Linked DNA regions of Gluconacetobacter diazotrophicus PA1 5. The protein of the gene in region 1 interacts with the protein of each later gene in a pairwise test. Links are inferred from orthologs where the notes say so. Each region holds a gene or a part of one and is shown on either strand. Other genes may lie near its edges.

The links. The genes of interacting proteins can lie anywhere in the genome.
Region 2: the proteins of mntR (region 1) and GDI_RS12615 interact in binary tests that used the Escherichia coli proteins (3 or more experiments, as listed by UniProt). The link is inferred for Gluconacetobacter diazotrophicus PA1 5 from one-to-one orthologs.

The regions. Positions count from the first base shown.
Region 1 is NC_010125.1:659,350-664,085, forward strand. The notes cover bases 1,243-4,118. They hold mntR (manganese-binding transcriptional regulator MntR), read right to left. Parts: upstream 2,999-4,118; coding sequence 2,486-2,998; downstream 1,243-2,485. Other genes in these bases: GDI_RS03075 (FTR1 family iron permease), read left to right, coding at 1,243-1,295; GDI_RS03080 (iron transporter), read left to right, coding at 1,315-1,836; GDI_RS03085 (hypothetical protein), read right to left, coding at 1,849-2,421; GDI_RS03095 (Nramp family divalent metal transporter), read left to right, coding at 3,232-4,118. In the rest of the region: GDI_RS03065 (hypothetical protein), read right to left, coding at 1-33; GDI_RS03070 (cupredoxin domain-containing protein), read left to right, coding at 137-478; more of GDI_RS03075, read left to right, coding at 480-1,242; more of GDI_RS03095, read left to right, coding at 4,119-4,533; adenosylcobinamide-phosphate synthase CbiB, read left to right, coding at 4,538-4,736.
Region 2 is NC_010125.1:2,745,370-2,750,200, reverse strand. The notes cover bases 725-3,695. They hold GDI_RS12615 (methionine ABC transporter ATP-binding protein), read right to left. Parts: upstream 2,739-3,695; coding sequence 1,710-2,738; downstream 725-1,709. Other genes in these bases: GDI_RS12605 (RBBP9/YdeN family alpha/beta hydrolase), read right to left, coding at 3,580-3,695; GDI_RS12610 (MetQ/NlpA family ABC transporter substrate-binding protein), read right to left, coding at 2,735-3,547; GDI_RS12620 (methionine ABC transporter permease), read right to left, coding at 1,082-1,729; GDI_RS12625 (L-fucose isomerase), read left to right, coding at 725-1,058. Outside these bases: more of GDI_RS12625, read left to right, coding at 1-724; more of GDI_RS12605, read right to left, coding at 3,696-4,191; GDI_RS12600 (thioredoxin domain-containing protein), read right to left, coding at 4,248-4,727; GDI_RS12595 (peroxiredoxin), read right to left, coding at 4,748-4,831. UniProt on the Escherichia coli protein: Part of the ABC transporter complex MetNIQ involved in methionine import. Responsible for energy coupling to the transport system. It has also been shown to be involved in formyl-L-methionine transport.

The sequences.
Region 1 (4,736 bases):
GGGCAGGCGCATGAAGGCAAAGGGATGATACATCGGTGTCTTCCGAATGGACGAATCTGTTCCGCATAGCATGTTGAGTTGACAATGCGAACCAGTCGCGTTAGCCGCAGATCATATTTTCCCGATGGATCCGCCCATGCGTGCCGTGCCGTCCCTGATCCTGCCGCTGTGCCTGTTCGTATGCCTGGCCCGGCCGGCGGCGGCGCAGGACCCGTACCGCCTGGTCCTGAAGGACCATCATTTCACGCCGGACCATCTGGACGTTCCCGCCGGCCAGCGATTCCTGATCACCCTGTCCAACCAGGACGACACGGTGGACGAATTCGAAAGCTACGACATGAAGTTCGAGAAGATCGTCGTCCAGGGCGGCACGATCACGGTTCATGCCGGCCCGCTGCATCCCGGGACCTACAAGTTCTTCGACGACTACCACCCGGACAGTGCCGTGGGTACCGTCACGGCGCAAGAGGGACACTGACATGCTGGGCAGTCTGCTGATCGTCTTTCGCGAGGTGATGGAAGCCGGGCTGATCGTCGGCATCGTGCTGGCCGCCACGCGCGGGATCGCCGGGCGCGGGCTGTGGGTGGCGGGCGGCATCGGGGCGGGCGTGCTGGGGGCGGCCGTCGTCGCCGCGTTCGCCGGGGCGCTGTCGCAGTCGCTGTCCGGCAACGGGCAGGATGTGTTCTCGGCGTCGATCCTCTGCCTGGCGGTGCTGATGCTGGGCTGGCACATCGTGTGGATGGCGCGGCACGGGCGCGAAATGGCGCGCGACATGCAGGCGGTCGGCGCGGCGGTGGCCCGCGGCACGCGCTCGCTGCCGGCGCTGGCGGTCGTCGTGGCCGTGGCGGTCCTGCGCGAGGGGGTGGAGGTCGTGCTGTTCCTGTACGGGATCGCGGTTTCCACCGGGGCGGGCCTGGTGCCGATGCTGACCGGCGGCCTGCTGGGCGTGGCCGGCGGCTGCGCCCTGTCCTGGGCGCTGTATCGGGGGCTGGTGGTGATTCCGCTGCGGCACCTGTTCAGCGTCACCGGCTGGCTGGTGTCGATTCTGGCCGCCGGCATGGCCAGCCAGGCCGCCGCCCTGCTGGCGAATGACGACCTGATTCCGGCCATGGGCTACGATATCTGGGATTCGTCATGGCTGTTGTCCGACGGCAGCATGGCGGGGCGTGCCGCCAAGGCGCTGATGGGCTACTCGGATCGTCCGACCGGCGTGCAGATCGTGGCATGGCTGGTGACTTTGCTGGTACTGGTCGTGGCGGGGCACAGGATGCGCCGCCAGCCTGCCCGTGCGTGACCGTTCAGGAATGGAAAAGATGACTGCCAGATTTCTTGCCGCTTCCGCCCTTGCCGTCACGTTGCTGGGGGTGGCCGCGCCCGCCCTGGCGCGGGAATATCCGATCGGCGGCCCGGTCTATGCCCATGACATGGAAATCGCCGCCAATTACCTGGTGGGGATCGAGGTCGCGCCGATGATGGCGGGCATGCCCACCGGGCCCGATTCCATTCACCTGGAAACCGACATCCACGCGACGGCCGACAATGTCTGGGGCTTCCCCGACGGGGGCTGGGTGCCGTACCTGACCGTCACCTACACGCTGACGCGGGCCGGCAGCCCTTGGAAGCAAACGGGCACGCTGCACGCCATGACCGCCAAGGACGGCCCGCATTATGCCGACAACGTCCGCATGGACGGCCCCGGCACCTATACGGTCGTCTTCCGCTACGGCTCGCCGGAGGCGAACGGCTTCATGCACCACGTGGACCAGGAAACCGGCACCCCGGGATTCTGGGCCCCGTTCGCCGAATCCTTTACCTTCGCCTACCCCCAGAAATAGGACCCGGCTGCCCTAGCCGGGGGTGGCGCCCCGGGCGGGGCCCGAGAGATGCAGCGTGATGCGCATCGCCTCGGCGGCCAGGCGGGCGCCGCGGGTCGTGGTGGCCAGGTCGATATCGACCAGGTTGTTGTTTTCCAGCAGCTTGCCGCCGCGTCCCAGGCCCATCGTCGCTTCGCCCTGCACGGCCCAGTAGGTGCCCTCGAAATCCCGCAGCCGCGTCAGGTTGCGCACGGTTCCGTGGCCCTCGATGTGCGAGAAGCCCACCCCGACCAAGCCGCCGCCCTTCAGGGTGAAATCATAGGTCTGGCCACCATAGACCAGGCGTCCCGTCCCCCAGGCATAACCCGCGCCGACATCGATCTCCTTCATCGAGAACGTGATCTGCCCGGTGGCGGCTGCCGCGGCCGCCTCGTTCGGGGTCATGCGCGCGGGCGCCGTGGCCATGGCGGGAATCGCGCCCGGAACGGTGGTGGACGGCGGCGCGGCCCGGGCCGGCGCATCAGCCGCGAGAACGCCCCAGATCGCGGCAACGGGGGCCACGGCAAGGGCCCCCAGCGTCAATCTGGCGGACAGGATCTGCTTCACTTCATCCTCCTTGACGCATGCCTGGCTGGCCCGTCGTCCCTACTCAAGCCCGGCGCGACGGATTTTACAACGTGCCAGTTGGCGGCGTGGGGTCCCGTGATGCGGTACGGTGCAGGAATCCGGCCAGTCCGGCATCGATGGCGCGCTGGAAAGCCGCCAGAGTTTCGGCGCCGACATAATGTTCCATGCCCTCGGCATCGATGCGCGCGGTGTCGGCACTGATCCCCAGCGCGCGCAGGAACGCCTCGACCACGCGGTGGCGGGCGCGGCTGTCCTCGGCCATCTTCTGCCCGGACTCGGTCAGGAAGATGCCGCGATAGGGACGGCGCGTCACCAGCCCGTCGCCGGTCAGCCGGCGCAGCATCTTGGCGACGGTCGGCTGCGACACCCCCAGCCGGCAGGCGATATCGACCTGCCTCGTCTCACGCCCCTCGGCCAGCAGGTCGTCGATCAGTTCGACATAATCCTCGACCAGCGCCGTGCGCCGTGCCTCGCGCGCCTGGCGGAAGCCTTCGGACTGGATGTCGGGATCAGGCATGGGCGCGACCGGCCTGCGCGCCGCGCGTGCGTTCTTCACCTGCCGGAACTCCCCATCTGCTCGTCATCGCGCCCGCAGGCGCCGGACCTGCTTCAGCAGGACATCTATACCGCAACCGCACCGGCCTCAATTCCGGTCCGGGGCGACGGGCGGGCATGCAAACCGACGTGAGCATATACCAAATGGCCTGCGCCACATCATATAGCTTATTGCATATTCTCATCCTCCGCCCCTACGCTGGACGGGCTTCCTCCCCCTTGGTGTGCCGCCCGATGCCCGATCCATTCGCCAGCCTGGCCGAAGCCCATGCCTCGGTCCACGTTCCGCCCGGCGCCACCGGCTGGCGGCGGCTGATGGCCTTCGCCGGGCCGGGATACATGGTATCGGTCGGCTATATGGACCCGGGCAACTGGGCCACGGACCTGGCGGGCGGGTCGGCGTTCGGATACCGGCTGCTGTCGGTCATCATGCTGTCGAACCTGATGGCCATCCTGCTGCAGGCCCTGTCGGCCCGGCTGGGGATCGCCACCGGGCGGGACCTGGCGCAGGCGTGCCGCGACCGGTTCCCGATGCCGGTCACCATCGCGCTCTGGCTGGCGTGCGAGGCCGCGATCATCGCCTGCGACCTGGCGGAGGTCATCGGCACCGCGATCGCGCTGCAATTGCTGTTCGGCCTCCCGCTGCTGCCGGGCGCCATCCTCACCGGCCTGGACGCCGCCCTGGTGCTGATGCTGATGAACCGCGGATTCCGCGTGCTGGAGGCCTTCGTGATCGGCCTGCTGGTCATCATCGCCGCGTGCTTCCTGGTCCAGATCCTCGCGGCGGCCCCGCCCGTGGCGGCGGTCCTGCGTGGCCTGGTTCCGACGCCCGCCCTGCTGACCGACCCGGCCATGCTGTATGTCGCCATCGGCATCATCGGGGCGACGGTCATGCCGCATAACCTGTACCTCCATTCCTCGATCGTGCAGACGCGGGCCTATGACCGGTCCGAGGCCGGGCGCCGCGACGCGATCCGCTGGGCCACCTGGGACAGCACGCTGGCGCTGATGATGGCGCTTTTCATCAATGCCGCGATCCTGATCGTCGCCAGTGCCGCCTTCCATGGCAGCGGGCATCGCGACGTGGCCGATATCGGGCAGGCCTATCGCCTGATCTCGCCGCTGCTGGGGCTGGGCGTGGCCTCGACGCTGTTCGCCGTGGCGCTGCTGGCGGCGGGGATGAATTCGACCGTCACCGGCACCCTGGCCGGCCAGATCGTGATGGAGGGATTCCTGCATGTGCGCCTGCCGCACTGGGCGCGGCGGCTGCTGACCCGGGGACTGGCCATCGTGCCGGTGGTGGTGGTCACGGCGCTGTACGGCGCGGCGGGCACGAACCGGCTGCTGGTGTTCAGCCAGGTGGTGCTGTCGATGCAATTGCCCTTCGCCGTCATTCCGCTGGTCTGGTTCGTCGCCGATCGGCGGATGATGGGCTCCTTCGCCATCTCGCGCGGGTTCGCGGCCCTGTCATGGCTGGTCGCCCTGGTCATCCTGGCGCTGAACGGCAAGCTGCTGTGGGACATGGCGACGGGCTGATCCGATGCCGGATGCTTCCTTGTCCGCGACGCTCAGCGTGGCCGCGCTGGCGGCGGTGATCGAATGGCGCGTCGGCTATCCCGCCCCGGTCTTCGCATGGATCGGCCACCCGGTGATGTGGATCGGCGCGCTGATCGGCCGGCTGGACCGCCTGGGCAATCGGCCCGGCTGGTCGTCGCCCGGCTGCCGGGCGGCGGGGTTCG
Region 2 (4,831 bases), 2.1 Mb from region 1 along the record:
TCGGCATCGAGCGCAACGCCCGTCCGCGTGACGCGGCCGGGAAACGCGAAATCCTGTCGGAAAGCCTGGCGATGACCCTGTGCATTCGCGACATGATGCACGGCAACGCGCGTCTGGCGGCAATGGGGTGGGCGGAAGAGGCGCTGGGCTATGACGCGATCGCGGCGGGTTTCCAGGGGCAGCGTCACTGGACCGACCAGTATCCGAACGCCGATGTCGCGGAGGCATTGCTGAACAGCTCGTTCGACTGGAGCGGCGCGCGCGCACCCAGTATCCTGGCGACCGAGAATGATTGCCTGAACGGGGCGACCATGCTGTTCGGCCTGCTGATGAGCGGCAAGGCCCAGATTTTCGCCGATGTGCGCACGTTCTGGTCGCCCGAGGCGGTGCAGCGGGTGACGGGACACCGGCTGGAAGGCAAAAGCGCGGGTGGAATCCTGCATCTGATCAACTCGGGCGCGGCCGCGCTGGACGGGTCCTGCGCCGTGCGCGACGCGCAGGGTGCGCCCACGATCAAGCCGCACTGGCAGGTGGACGAGGACGATATCTCCGCCCTGCTGGCCGCGACGGACTGGTGCCCGGGACTGGAGGAATATTTCCGGGGCGGCGGCTTTTCCAGCCATTTCGTGACACGGGGTGGCGTGGCCTTCACCATGGTGCGGCTGAACCTGGTCGCCGGAATCGGTCCGGTGCTGCAGATCGCGGAAGGCTGGAGCGTGGACCTGCCGCCTGCCGTGCATGCGGCCCTGGAAGCCCGCACGGACCCGAGCTGGCCGACGACCTGGTTCGTGCCGCGGCTGACGGGGCATGGCGCGTTCCGCGACGTCTATTCCGTCATGGCGTCATGGGGGGCGAACCATGCCGTGCTCGCGCACGGGCACGTGGGCGCGGACTTCGTGGCGCTCGCCGCCATGCTGAGGATTCCGGTGTGCATGCACAACCTGGACGAAGCGGCGATCGATCGCCCCAGCCTCTGGGGGGCGTTCGGTTCCGACAAGGAAGGACAGGACTATCGCGCCTGCGCCGCCCTCGGCCCGCTATACGGGCGCAGGGGCTGACGGCTCAGGCCCTGTTTTTGGCTCTAGCGGAGCCGTCGCGCCGCGAGGTTTCCGATCAACTGGATGATGGTGACCATGACGATCAGCACGGCCACGACCGACAGCATCACCTGGGTGTTGAATCGCTGGTAGCCGTAGCGGATCGCCAGGTCGCCCAGCCCGCCGGCACCGATGACGCCCGCCATGGCCGAGGCGCCGACGAGTGTGACCAGCGTGACGGTGAAGCCCGAGATCAGGCCGGGCAGGGCCTCCGGCAGCAGGACGTAGCGGACGACCATCCAGCGCGTGCCGCCCATCGCGCGCACCGCATCGACCAGGCCGCGATCGACCTCGCGCAGCGAAACCTCGGCGATGCGGGCGAAATAGGGCACGGCGGCGATCGCCAGCGGCACGATCGCGGCCCCGGTGCCCAGGGTGGTCCCGGCGACCAGACGCGTCAGCGGAATCAGCAGCACCAGCAGGATCATGAAGGGCACGGCCCGGACCGCGTCGATACCCAGGCCGAGGATACGCGAGAGTGCCGGCAGCGGATACAAGCCGCCCGGTGCGGTCGCGACCAGCAGGACCGCCAGCGGCAGGCCGCCGATGACCGCGATCAGGCCCGATGCCAGCACCATGTCCAGCGTCTCGACCGTCGCGCGCAGGACCAGATCAACGATCAGCCGGGACATACCCGATCACCTCCATGGACTGGCTGGCCTGCCGGATGAAATCGAGCGCCTCGGCGGACTGGTCCGACAGGCGCAGGACGAATTCGGCGCCGGCACGGCCCGAGATGTCGCCGACCGTTGCCTGCACGACCGTCACGTCCAGTCCGAAGCGGCGGCCCAGCGTGGACAGAAGGGGCGTCTGGCCTGCCGGCGCGTCCAGGACGACGTGCAGGACCGGATGGGCGCCCTGGGATGGCGCGTCGCGCAGGGCGTCCATCACATCGTCCGGAACGCGGGGCCGGCCTTCGGACAGGAAGGCGCGCGTGACTGGGTGGCGGGTCGCGCCGCCCAGCAGCGCGGCGGTCGGGCCGTCCTCGACGATCCGGCCCTGGTCCAGGACCAGGACGCGCCGGGCGATGCGACGGATGACCTCCATCTCATGCGTGATCAGGATGATGGTCAGCCCGAGCCGCCGGTTGATGTCGAGGAGGAGGTCGAGAATCGAGACGGTCGTTTCGGGGTCCAGCGCCGATGTGGCCTCGTCGCACAACAGCAGCGCCGGCTGCGCGGCCAGGGCCCGGGCAATGCCCACGCGCTGTTTCTGGCCGCCCGACAACTGGCTGGGCCGTTTCCGTTTGTGCCCGGACAGCCCGACCAGTTCGATCAGTTCCGCCACCCGCGCCGCGCGTGCGGCTTTCGGCACGCCCGCGATTTCCAGCGGCAGCGCGACGTTGCCGGCGACGGTCCGGGACTGCAGCAGGTTGAAATGCTGGAACACCAGCCCGATGCGCCGCCGGACCTGCACCAGCCGGCTTTCCGGCAGGGCGGTGATGTCCTCGCCTTCGATCACGATCCGGCCGCTGTCCGGCCGTTCCAGGCCGCTCAGGCAGCGCAGCAATGTCGTCTTGCCCGCGCCCGACCGGCCGATGACGCCCAGAATCTCGCCGGGATGGACCTCGAAATCGATATCCTGAAGCGCGGTATGGCCGGCGAAGCGGCGCGACGCGTGCTCGACCCGCAGAAGGCTCATCCCCATGCCGGAACGATCGCACCATGGTAGACGTCCAGGATTCCCTGGCGGACGTCCGGCTGCTGGAAGGCATGGACCAGCGGGGCGACCCAGGGGGCGTGCTCGTCCTGCGCGTTGACGGCGATGAAGTTGACGTAGGGGTTGCCGGCCAGTGCTTCCTGGCCGATCCGCTGCCGGCTGACCTGGATACCGGCCTTGAGGGCCCAGTCGGTATTGACCACCGCCGCGTCCAGGTCGGGCAGCGCGCGGCCCACCATCCCGGCATCCAGTTCCTTGATGGTCACGTTGCGCGGATTGTCGGCGATATCCAGCGCGGTGGGCAGAAGGCCCGCCGAGGGGGTCAGGGTGAACAGGCCCAGCGATTCAAGCAGATGCAGGGCGCGCCCTTCGTTGCTCGGGTCGTTGGGGACGCCGATCACGGCGCCGCCGGGCAGGTCCCTGACCGATTTCCAGCGGCTGGAATACAGGCCGATCGGCGAGAAGTAGGTATTGCCGACCGCAACGATGCGATAGCCGCGCGCCGCGATCTGGGCCGACAGGAACGGCCCGTGCTGGAAGGCGTTGGCGTCCAGTTCATGGTCGGCCAGTGCCTCGTTGGGCGCGTTGTAGTCCGAGAACGTGACGACCTTCAGCATCAGGCCGGCCTGGGCGGCATGGACGGCGGCGATACGCCAGATATCTTCATCCTCGCCAGCCATGATGCCGATCCGCAGGGTCGTCGGCGCGGTCGCGTGGGCGACATGCGAAAAGGGTGTCGCGGCCAGCAGGGCAAGCAGCGAACGGCGGCGCAGGGGCAACGGGGGCGTCATTGGCACTCCTTGAAGTGAAACGGCTGGCGGCGTCAAGGCAGCGCGTGCGCCAGTTGCAGCAGGGCCGACAATCCGTCCGGCCACAGCCCGACGCCCGATGCGCTGCCGATATGCCCGATCCGCCCGGCATCGATCAATGTCGATCCCCACCGTGTCGCCAGGGTCGCGGCGCGGGCCGGCGACAGCCATTCGTCGTTCCGGCTGGCGACCAGGATGGAGGGTAGCGGCAGCCGGACACCCGGCAGCGGGGCGAAACCGGTGACCCGGCGGGCGTCCGGCCCGGCATAGTGCTCGACATCGGCGGGCGCTACCAGCAGGGCGCCGACCGCGCGCCCCAGGCGGTGTTCGGACGCCCGCCGCGCCACCAGGACGGCGCCGAGACTGTGCGCGACAAGGATGGCCGGGCGCCGGCAGGCCTGCAAGGCATGGCGCAGACCGTTGCTCCATGCCTGATAGGTGGGATTCGCCCAGTCGCGCTGGATGACCCGGCGTACCGTGACACCCTGCAGGCGCAGGGCGTTCTCCCACCGGGACTGCCAGTGATCGGGACAGGAGCCGTGGAGGCCGGGCACGATCACGATTTCGAAAGCCGAGAGAAGCGCCAGCGCGGGGGTGACGTGATTCGGGGAATCGACGGCCGACATCGCTGTGCCTCCGGGATCGATAATGGTCATGGTCGGTGATTTTGCGGTTCGGGGCTTCAGGCCGCACGTCTGTCGCGTAGTGCGGCACAGCCCGTATCGCAGGCTTCCACGACCTGGATGATTTCAGCGAAGTCCCGGTTGCGCGACGGGGGATAGGACACCGTCGTCCGGATCGTCCGGGCCGGGTCCAGGACGAACACCATATGTTCGTCCAGCGTCGTGCCGGCCGGTCCGACATCCACGCTGAAGCCGCGCCAGAGGGCGGCGACACCTTCGGCGCCGTCCTGGATGATCGGAAACTCCAGGCTTTCGACCTGCCTTGCTTCGTGGCCTGACGATGCCAGGCCGAGCAGCCGGACCGGCCGCGCGCCGGACCGGGCCCAGGCAACGGCGCTGCGCAGGCTCTGCGGGCTGTAATCGTCCGGGTGGGTGACGACGATGCCCCACCCCCCGGCCAGCCACGCGTGGAAGCGGACCGGCCCCAGTGCCGTATCGATCGTGAAATCCGGTGCGGTCCAGCCGGGGAAGAGCGCCATGGCCTGTATCCTGAAACGCGCTATCGCGGTTGCGGGACAAGCCGCAGATAGGGCAGCACCGTCTTCCAGCCGGCGGGAAAAAGGCTACGGGCCTGTTCGTCGCC